DNA from 2 places in the Streptomyces durmitorensis genome. Region 2 is predicted to be linked to the other one. Evidence: riboswitches for the same ligand, from Rfam matches in the RefSeq annotation. Region 2 holds a riboswitch; the other holds the start of a gene.
What was found. Region 2 has a riboswitch for cyclic di-AMP ahead of M4V62_RS04925 (C40 family peptidase). Riboswitches for the same ligand answer to the same signal wherever they lie in the genome.
Positions count from the first base shown of each region.

Region 1: linked by a shared signal. The riboswitch ahead of M4V62_RS41600 (transglycosylase SLT domain-containing protein) and the one ahead of M4V62_RS04925 (C40 family peptidase) in region 2 are both predicted to bind cyclic di-AMP.

Region 1 is NZ_CP097289.1:9,396,728-9,401,584, forward strand. It holds gene M4V62_RS41590 (ribonuclease J) at 1-1,089, shown strand, start outside; gene M4V62_RS41595 (ADP-ribosylation family protein) at 1,150-2,136, shown strand; gene M4V62_RS41600 (transglycosylase SLT domain-containing protein) at 2,133-2,873, opposite strand; cyclic di-AMP (ydaO/yuaA leader) riboswitch at 2,877-3,041, opposite strand; gene M4V62_RS41605 (CsbD family protein) at 3,534-3,707, opposite strand; gene M4V62_RS41610 (DUF5670 family protein) at 3,890-4,060, shown strand; gene M4V62_RS41615 (TetR/AcrR family transcriptional regulator) at 4,242-4,857, opposite strand, start outside.
Region 2 is NZ_CP097289.1:1,033,648-1,038,504, reverse strand. It holds gene M4V62_RS04935 (LysE family translocator) at 1-593, shown strand, start outside; gene M4V62_RS04930 (DUF6328 family protein) at 571-1,131, opposite strand; gene M4V62_RS04925 (C40 family peptidase) at 1,300-1,773, opposite strand; cyclic di-AMP (ydaO/yuaA leader) riboswitch at 1,777-1,940, opposite strand; gene M4V62_RS04920 (hypothetical protein) at 2,305-2,613, opposite strand; gene M4V62_RS04915 (ATP-dependent Clp protease proteolytic subunit) at 2,621-3,256, opposite strand; gene M4V62_RS04910 (amidase) at 3,620-4,857, shown strand, end outside.

The DNA of each region.
Region 1 (4,857 bases), 8.4 Mb from region 2:
GACCTCTTCCTCACCGACTCCACCAATGCCGAGGTGCCGGGCTTCACCACATCCGAGCGCGAGCTCAACCCCGCGATCGAGCAGGTCCTGCGCACCGCGCCGCGGCGGGTCATCGTCTCCAGCTTCGCCAGCCATGTGCACCGTATCCAGCAGGTGCTCGACGCCGCCCACCAGCACGGCCGCAAGGTCGCCTTCGTGGGCCGCTCGATGGTCCGCAACATGGGCATCGCCCGCGACCTGGGCTATCTGAACGTTCCCTCGGGCCTGGTCGTCAGCATGAAGGAGTTGGAGAAGCTCCCCGACCACCGGATCACCCTGGTGTGCACCGGATCCCAGGGCGAGCCGATGGCCGCGCTGTCGCGGATGGCCAATCGCGACCATGTGATCCGCATCGGAAAGGGAGACACCGTTCTCCTCGCAAGCTCCCTGATTCCCGGCAACGAGACGGCGATCTACCGAGTGATCAACGGGCTGACCCGTTGGGGCGCGAACGTCGTCCACAAGGGCAACGCCAAGGTGCACGTCTCGGGGCACGCCAGCGCGGGTGAGCTCGTCTACTGCTACAACATCGTCAAGCCCCGCAACGTCATGCCCGTCCATGGCGAGTGGAAGCACCTGAAGGCCAACGCCGACCTCGCCATCCGTACCGGCGTCGACCCCGACCGTGTCGTCATCGCCGAGGACGGCGTCGTCGTCGACCTCGTCGACGGCCGCGCCTCCATCACCGGCAAGGTGCCCGCGGGCTACGTCTACGTGGACGGGATGACCGTCGGCGGTGTCAACGAAGCCTCGCTGAAGGACCGGCTCACGCTGGCCGAGGAGGGCGTCGTCACCGTGGTCGCCATCGTCGATGCCGACACGGGCGCGCTCGCCGAGGCCCCCGATTTCCTGGCCCGCGGCTTCGTCCACGACGAGACCACCTTCGAGTCCGTCATCCCGGTGATCGAGAAGACTCTGGCAACCGCCGCCGAGGAAGGGGTCGGCGACGCCCACCAGCTGGAGCAGCTCATCGCTCGGGCCGTGGCGAACTGGGCGTACCGCACACACCGCCGCAGGCCCCTGATCATCCCGGTCATCATCGACGCCTGAGCGAGCCATACTCTTGGCCGTCGTCGTCGGCCGTACGAGCGTCATGAGCGGGGGAGTTCAATGAGCGGGGAGAAGGGCGGGGGTCTCACGGGCCGGGCCGCCGTGGAAGAGCGGTTCCGGCAGGACTGGGGGCTCGAACTGCCGGAATCGATCTTCCAGTTCTGGGAGTTCCTGGGATCTCTCGGCCCGGACGGGGAGCGGGCGCTCCAGGACCTGGACGTGAGCCCGGTCGGCATCCTGGACCTGTTCGCGGACCCGGGTCTGCGGCCGAGGGACGGCATCGACGTCCGGGTGCACGGTCGCTACTACCGCGATCCGCCGGAGTTCGTGACCTTCCTGCACGGCGGCTCCGACGGTCTGCACCACGGCCTGTGGTTCGACGACGGCCGCACCTGCAGTGGTGTCGCCTCCTACTACAACAACGACGGCGGCGGCATCGACACGCGTGCCAAGACCCCGCTCGAAGCGGTGCGGGCGATCCTCGAACGCTGCTGGCGCGACCTCGACGACGACGTGCAGGACGACGACGAGGTGTCGGCCCGGCGCTCGCGCCTGGGCCTGCTGCGCGATGCGCTGACCGCCGTCGAGACGGGTGAGCGCACCGAGACGGGCCTCGCCTACTCCAGGGCGTACGACACGGCCGTCCCGCCCGTGGACCCCGACCGGATCACCACGCTCGACGGCGCGGGCGCACTCGCGTCGGGCGATTCCGCGCTGGGCCGCCCTGCCCACAACGGGGCCGACGAGTACAAGTTCGCGACGTACATGTACGGCATGTTCGACGACGCCGAGGCTCTGGGGGAGTCCCTGGACGAAGCCCGCCGCCGCTGCTCGGCGGGCGACCCGACGGAGGCCCTTCTGCTGGGCCGCGACCTGCACTGGGCCTCCGCGGGCGACCCGGAGCGCGAGGCGCTGGCGAACGAACTCCTCGTCACGGCCTATCGCGCGCTGGGCCGCCCCGGGCTCGCGCAGACGGCGGACGCCCACCATCGGCACCGTTCTCTGCCGCAGGTGGACGTCCTGGAGACGAACAGGGATCAGGTCTAGTACGGGCCGTTCACGTTGTCGATCGAGCCGTACCGGTCGGCCGCGTAGTTGCAGGCGGCGGTGATGTTGGCGACCGGGTCGAAGCTGTCCAGCGACGTCCCGGGCACGTGGTACGCGGAGAACGTGGGGGCGATGACCTGCAGGAGCCCCTTGGAGGGAGTTCCGGCGGTGGCGTTGGAGTCCCAGTTGTTGATGGCCAGCGGGTTGCCGGAGGACTCGCGCATGACGTTGCGGTGGATGCCCTCGTAGGAGCCGGGGATGCCGCGCTCGGCCATGATGTCGAGCGACTCCTTGATCCAGCCGTCGAGGTTGTTGGCGTAGGACTTCTTCGCCGGGGCGGCTGCGGGCTCGACCGCGTCCTTGCGCTCGGAGCGGTCCGCCCGCTCGCCGGATGCCTTGGAGGGCTTGCCCGAGTCCTCCTTGTCGAGGGTGAGCCGGACACCGGGGCGAATCAGCTTCGGGTCGTCGCCGAGGGCGCTGCGGTTGTCCTCGTACAGCTTCTTCCAGCTGCCGCTCACGGAGTGCTCTCGGGCGATCTTGGAGAGGGTGTCGCCCGCGACGACGACGTAGGTCTTCGGGGCCGCGGCGGGCTTGGCGGCCGCGGCCGCCTCCGCCGCGCCGGCGGTGGTCGCGCCGAGCACCGGGAGAACGAGCACGGCCCCGCCCGTCCCTGCGGCGGCGATACCCCGGGTGAGCGAGCTGGACTTGGGACGGCGGTGCTTTCCCTTTGCAGGCATGACGAATTTCCTCTCCGTCGCCTACGAGGTGAGCTGTCGGGTTCGGACGGGAGGTGTCCGGTCGCACTGCAAAGGCGACTTCACCCCGAGCCGTTCCGGAATCCGGATCGGCGGCTTACCTGGGTCCCCCGCTCCTGCCGGGCGTATGTGAGTGGGTGGAGGGTTTCCGGACAGCGGCAGGATTCGGCGTTCCATCCGGATTGACGGTGACGTTAGGCGAGAAAGACCGGACAGAACAAGGCCAGAATTCAAATAGAAATGTGCGAGGCTCCGGCCGCCGGTGACCGGAGCCTGTTGCCCTCTTTGATCGAAAACCCCAACTTTCTTTGCGTGGAACGGAAATGTGCTCACCGGCTCCCGCTGGCGCGGCCGCCGGTGTGACCCGTTTCACTGAATTGGGGACACCTGCATATACTCCGTCAATGGCATAAAGGAGTGGCTTTCTAACTCAAAGATGGACATATTGCGGATGCTGCTCTTCGTGCCAAAAGCGGGCGTATCGCCATCAATGACATCCTGATCGCCCCAGGTGGGGGCCGACGGCGGTTCATGGGCGGGTGGTGATCGGCCGTCGCTTCCGTGGTCTATTTCCGTTTGGCCAAACGCCGTTGGGGCGGCCCCAAGGAGGGGCCGCCCCAACGGCGTGCAGTGGCACAGGTGTTAATGCTTGCCGATGTCCTTGGTCTTTTCCTTGGCCTCGCGCGCGTCGCCCTTCATCTGCAGGGCGTGACCCTTGGCGGTGAGGCTTTCATTGCCCACCGCGCGTCCGATGGCCTGCGCGGCTGCGCCGCCGGCCTGTTCGGTCTTCGCCTTGGCCTTCTCGTTGGCGGTCATGGTCCGCTCACGCTCCCTTGGCATCGACGTCATGTGCTGTCGGTACGTCTGGCCGCTCAGCTGTCCGCCAAACATCGTGACCGCGATCGGGATCGGATCCCTTCAACCAATGCGGGAAACAGGCATCTTGTGTGTTTGCGTGGCGGGGATGGGAGCACACGGTCGTCTGGAGGTTGATAACAATGGTTCCCCTTATCGTGGTACTTCTTCTGGCCCTGCTCCTCTTCGGTGCGGGATTCGCGCTGAAGGCGTTGTGGTGGGTCGCGGTCATCCTGCTGGTGGTGTGGCTGCTCGGCTTCGTGATCAGGCCCGCTGCAAGCGGCGGCCGCAAGGGCCGCTGGTACAGATGGTGACGCGCACCTGAATGCGACAACACGGTGACGCGCACCTGAGTGCGACAACGCGGTGACGCGCATCTGAGTGCGCCAACCCAGAGCGGCGCGGCGCCACGGGCGGTGGCGTGCGTGCCTGAGGGTGGGCCCGGCCTGGGACGGCCGGGCCCACCCCTTCGCCGTTTTCCGGCACGCTCCCTCGCTACGCCGAAGACCGTGCTCCCAGCCGTCCGTTGGCCCGGGGCGACGCGGTGCGTGGCCTGGGGGTCAGGGCCGCGCGCAGCGCCGGGGCGAGGACATGGCGGGCCTCGGACGGGGTGAGGCTGGCGGGAGTGGGGAGCGGGTTGAGGTAGCGGGTGTAGATCAGGCCGCCGAGGATCGTCGTCACGGCGGTGGCGCGGGCGGTCGCGTCCTGGCCGCCGAGAAATTCAACAAGCCGGGCCAGCAACTCGCGTTCCAGGTATTCACGGATCACCTCGGCGGCCTCGTCGCCCTGGGCGGTGAGCGTCAGGAAATCGGCGTCCTCCCACAGCCCCGTCACCGCGTCGATCAGACGCTCGGGAAGGGTGGTCGGGTCGCCGCCGAGGACATGGTCCACCGTCAGCGCGTTGGCGCACTGGAACTGCATCACATCCGCGAACAGCCCCTTCTTCGAGCCGAAGTGGTAGGAGATCAGCGCCGGATCGACTCCGGCGGCTCCTGCCACCGCGCGCAGAGTGGTGCGCCGGTAGCCGCGCTCCAAGAACAGCGCACGGGCGGCCGAGACGATCGACTCACGGGTCGGCGGATTGCCGCGGGGACGGCCTCGCGTGCGGGCT
Region 2 (4,857 bases):
CGGGCATGGTCGCCATGCCGGGCGCCGACTTCGCCGTCGTGGTGCGCAACTCCCTCGCCTCCCGCCGCGCCGGGGTCACCTGCGCGATCGGTGTCGCGGGCGGGCTCCTGGTGCACACGGCGCTCGCGGTGGCCGGGGTCGCCGCGGTCCTCACGGCGGTTCCCACGCTGTTCCGGGCGCTCCAGGTCCTCGGCGGTGCCTATGTGCTGTACCTCGGGTATCGCGCGCTGCGGTCGGCGGCGCGGCCCCTGGCGAGTTTCGGGGTGCCGGACGGCGCGGAACAGCCGGCGGCCGGGGGCAGCCTGCGGCAGGGCTTTTTCACCAACGCCCTCAACCCCAAGGCGCCCATCACCTTCCTCAGCGTCCTTCCCCAGTTCGTGCCCGCGGGCAGCCCCGCGATGCCGAGGACACTGCTGCTCGCGTCGATCATCGTGGCGCTTGCCCTGGTGTGGTTCCCGGTCGTCGCGCTCCTGGTGGACCGTCTTGGCCGCCGGCTGCGCAGGCCGCGTACGGCCCGCGCGATCGAGGGCGGCACGGGCGTCGCGCTGAGCGTCCTCGGCCTGGTGCTCCTCACCGAGGCCCTGATGGCCTGACGTCGTCCGACGCGCCGGTGTCCGATTCCGGGTCCCGGCCCTTGCCCGCGCCGCGCAGCAGAACGGGCAGCAGGCCCCACAGGCCCGCGCACACCACCAGCGTGCCCGCGCTCGCGATGATCCCGCCGGTGCGGCCCACGGCCACGTCCACGACCAGGAGCACGGAACCGGCGAGCGCGAACACCAGGACCGCCATGCCGATGCCGGCGAGACGGGACGAGACCCGCACGATCCGCGGCTTGGAGTGCTGCCCGAACAGCGACCTGTGCACGGCGGCCGGCGCCGTGAACAGCGCGGCGGACAGGACCGCGAGCAGCAGCGTGGTCACGTACGTGGTGCGCTGCACCGTGTCGAGCGAGGGAAAGCGCTCGGTGAAGGCGAGCGTCAGCAGGAACGCGAAGAGGATCTGCACGCCGGCCTGTGTGACGCGCAGTTCCTGGAGGATCTCGGAGAAATTGCGGTCGGCGCGTTCGAGTGTCGTCTCGTTGCGGGCGTCGGAGGACTCGCCCGAGGAGCGGGAACCGTTGTTTTCGGACATGGCGACCGAGTATCCGCGTCGACGTGCTCCACGCCCGGCGGGCGCGCCGAACGGAGGGCCGGTCGAGCGGAGGGCCGGTCGAGCGGAGGGCCGGTCGAGCGGCGGCAGCGGCCGTGAGGCCGCCGCCGCCCTCCGACAGGTCTGCGGTCGACGGTCGGTGACGGGCTGTCAGCGCACCCGGCCGTACGAGACGCTCTTCGTCCAGATCTTCTCGAGGCGCACGACGGTCCCCCTCTTGGGCGCGTGCCAGATCTTGCCCTTCCCGGCGTAGATGCCGACGTGGTAGACGCTCCGCCCGGAGTGGAAGAAGACCAGGTCGCCGCGGGAGCGCTTCGACGCCGAGACGTGGCGGGTCTTGTTGTACTGCTGCGCGGCGGTGCGCGGCAGCTTCTTGCCCGTGCGCTTGAACGAGTAGAGCGTCAGGCCCGAGCAGTCGAACCGGTTCGGCCCCGCGGCCCCGTATCCGTACGGAGAGCCCTTCTTGGAGGCAGCGATCTTGAGCGCTTTGGTCCCGTGTGTCGCGGCCTCGGCTTCCGACGTGAGCCCTGGGGCCACGAGGGTGCCGCCTACGACGGCGAGCGTGAGGGCCGATACGGAACCGGCCCTGGTGAGCAGCGACGGAACATGATTCAGCGCGGTCATGCGCAACCCTTCGTCAACCGCCTGTGAAGGATGACCTGTCGGATTCGGGCTGGCGAAGTTGCCCGGCCGCGCTGTGCGGCTTCACCCCAAGGGTCGGCGTCCGGACCTTCCGGACCGACCCGTCATGCCTGGGTCCTCCACTCCTGCCGATGCACCGATGTCGACCGGTCATCCGGGCGGCGGCAGGACTCGGCGTCCGCCCGGACCGCCCCGCCGCTGTGGCGGGGGCTTGTCGTCGGAAGGGATCTTGACCCGTCAAGGGGTCGAATTCCGAGCCGAAACGGTGTTTTGTGAGGCTCCTCACGGCTGAACCGTTCGGGTGGACAAGGTCGGATTCGAGATCGGGCCGGGCACTCCGACGATCGTTCGACCAGCACCGGAACGAGTAATTCCGGCACTCGCGTACACATCTGACGCAACCGAAGACGTCTCAAATAACGACGATCGTCTACGCCGAACGAGGTAGCCCGTTTGGTTCGTTTGAGACCGGCCCCGGACGGTTCGGGCTCGGGATGCCGGGGTGACGGGTGCTCAGGACGCCGACGGAGGCGGCACGGTGACTCGTTCCGCACGACGCTCCCCGTCGAGCACACGCAGCGCTCGGGCCAACGTCGGCGCACACACGGCGCTCTCGCCCCGCTGGTGCATCAGCGTGAGCGCCTCCCGCAGGGCGGTCGCGCTGCCGACCAGGGCCTGGGCGGCGCGCAGTCCGCCGTAGGTGTCCGAGGCGCGGGCGGGGTTGATCCGGCCCACCAGATCGACCACTTCGAGATACCGGTCGATCAACTCGCCCTCGGCGCGGGTGAGTGCGGGCAGCGGAGGAAGTTCGGGTGGCAGCATCGGCTGATCACCGCGCGTCCGGGGCGCGGAGGGACGACTTACGGCTCGCGATGATCCGGTCCACCAGGCCGTAGTCGACGGCCTCGGGGGCGCTGAGGATCTTGTCCCGCTCGATGTCGGCCGCGATGCGCTCCGGGCTCTGGCCCGTGTGGTGGACCAGCAGCCTCTCCAGTGCGGCACGGGTGCGCAGGAGTTCGTCGGCCTGGATCGCCAAGTCGGTTGCCTGGCCGTGGATCGGCTCGGTGATCGAGGGCTGGTGGATCAGCACGCGGGCGCCGGGCAGCGCGCACCGCTTGCCGGGGGTGCCCGCGGCAAGGAGGACGGCTGCCGCCGACGCCGCCTGGCCGAGGCAGGTCGTCTCCACGTCGCAGGTGACGAACTGGATCGTGTCGTAGATCGCCGTCATGGCACTGAAGGAGCCGCCGGGGGAGTTGATGTAGAGCGCGATGTCGCGGTCCGGTGCCGCGTGTTCGAGGTGCATGAACTGCGCCATCACGTCGTTGGCCGAGGTGTCGTCGATCGGGGTGCCCAGGAAGACGATGCGCTCCTCCAGCAGCTTCGCGTACGGATCGAGGGTCCGCTGCCCCGCGCTGGTGCGCTCGGTGAACTCGGGCAGGACATGGCGGGCGAAGGGTCGGTTCATGGCGCGTCTCTCCTCTGCCGGGGTCGGCTGCTCCCCGAGGCTTCCTGAAGGCTTCCTGTAAAAAATGTACAGGACGTACGTAACGTCGTCTGGGGAGCATGTTCGCGTGATCCGCCGCAGTCAACAGCTGCGACGTGTTTCAGCCGCTCGCTGAAAGCGGGGGCCGCGGCGCGCGCGACCGGATGGCCGACGCGGTGACGTGGGCATACTCCGCCTCGTCGCGACCTCAGCCGCGAGCCGTCAGCCGCCCCGACCCGTCTCCCGCCGCCCCGAAGCCGTTCGAGCCGAAAGCGTCGTATGAGTCCTGAAGCCCACCGAGCCCACCGAGCCCGCCGAGTCCCTGAAGACCTTGGCGCGCAGCAAGTGCCCGAAGCCGCCGAGCTCGTCCGGCTCACCGCCCGCGAACTCGCCGCCAGGATCCGCACCCGCGAGCTGTCCGCACGCGAGGTCGTCCAGGCGCACCTGAACCGGATCGAGCAGGTCAACGGCGCCGTGAACGCCGTGGTGACCCTGACGGCCGAGCGCGCGCTCGACGAGGCGCGCACCGCCGACGAGGAAACCGCGCGCGGCGCGCCGCTCGGCCCGCTGCACGGCCTGCCCGTCGCCCACAAGGACACCCACGACACCCGCGGCATCCGGACCACCTACGGCACACCGCTCCTCGCCGACAACGTCCCGGACCGCGACGAGCTGATCGTCGAGCGCATCCGCGCCGCCGGGGCGATCACCATCGGCAAGACCAACGTGCCCGAGTTCGCGGCCGGTTCACACACCTTCAACCCGGTCTTCGGGGCCACTCGCAACCCGTACGACCTCCGGCGGTCGGCGGGCGGCAGCAGCGGGGGAGCGGCGGCCGCGCTCGCGTGCGGCATGCACCCCCTGGCCGACGGCAGCGACATGGGCGGTTCGCTGCGCAACCCCGCGTCGTTCTGCAACGTGGTGGGCCTGCGCCCCTCGCCGGGCCGCGTGCCGAGCTGGCCGGACACCGCACCGTGGTCGACGATGGCCGTGCAGGGCCCGATGGCGCGCACGGTCGCCGACGCGGCGCTGCTCCTCTCCGTCGTCGCCGGACCCGACCCGCGCTCGCCGATCGCCCTGGAGACGCCGGGGAGCGCGTTCGGCGGGTCACTGGCACGGGATCTGACGGGTCTTCGGATCGCCTGGTCGCCGGACCTGGGCGGAGCGGTGCCGGTCGACCGCGAGGTCACCGACGTGCTCGCGCCCGCCGTCGCCGTCCTCGCCGACCTGGGGTGCGCGGTCGAGGAGGCGTGCCCCGATCTGTCCGGCGCCGACGAGGTGTTCAGGACCTTCCGCGCCTGGCAGTTCCACCTGGGGCTCGGGGCGCTCCTGGAGACCGACGGCGACCGGATGAAGCCCAGCCTGGTCCGCAACGTACGGCAGGGGAGCGCGCTCACCGGCATCGACCTGGAGCGGGCCACCGTGCTGCACGCCGAACTGTTCCACCGGGTGCGGGAGTTCTTCGAGCGGTATGACGCCCTGGTCCTGCCGACCAGCCAAGTCGTGCCGTTCCCCGTCGAGTTGGAGTATCCGGCCGAGGTCGACGGGGTGGCGATGGCGGACTATCTGGACTGGATGCGCTC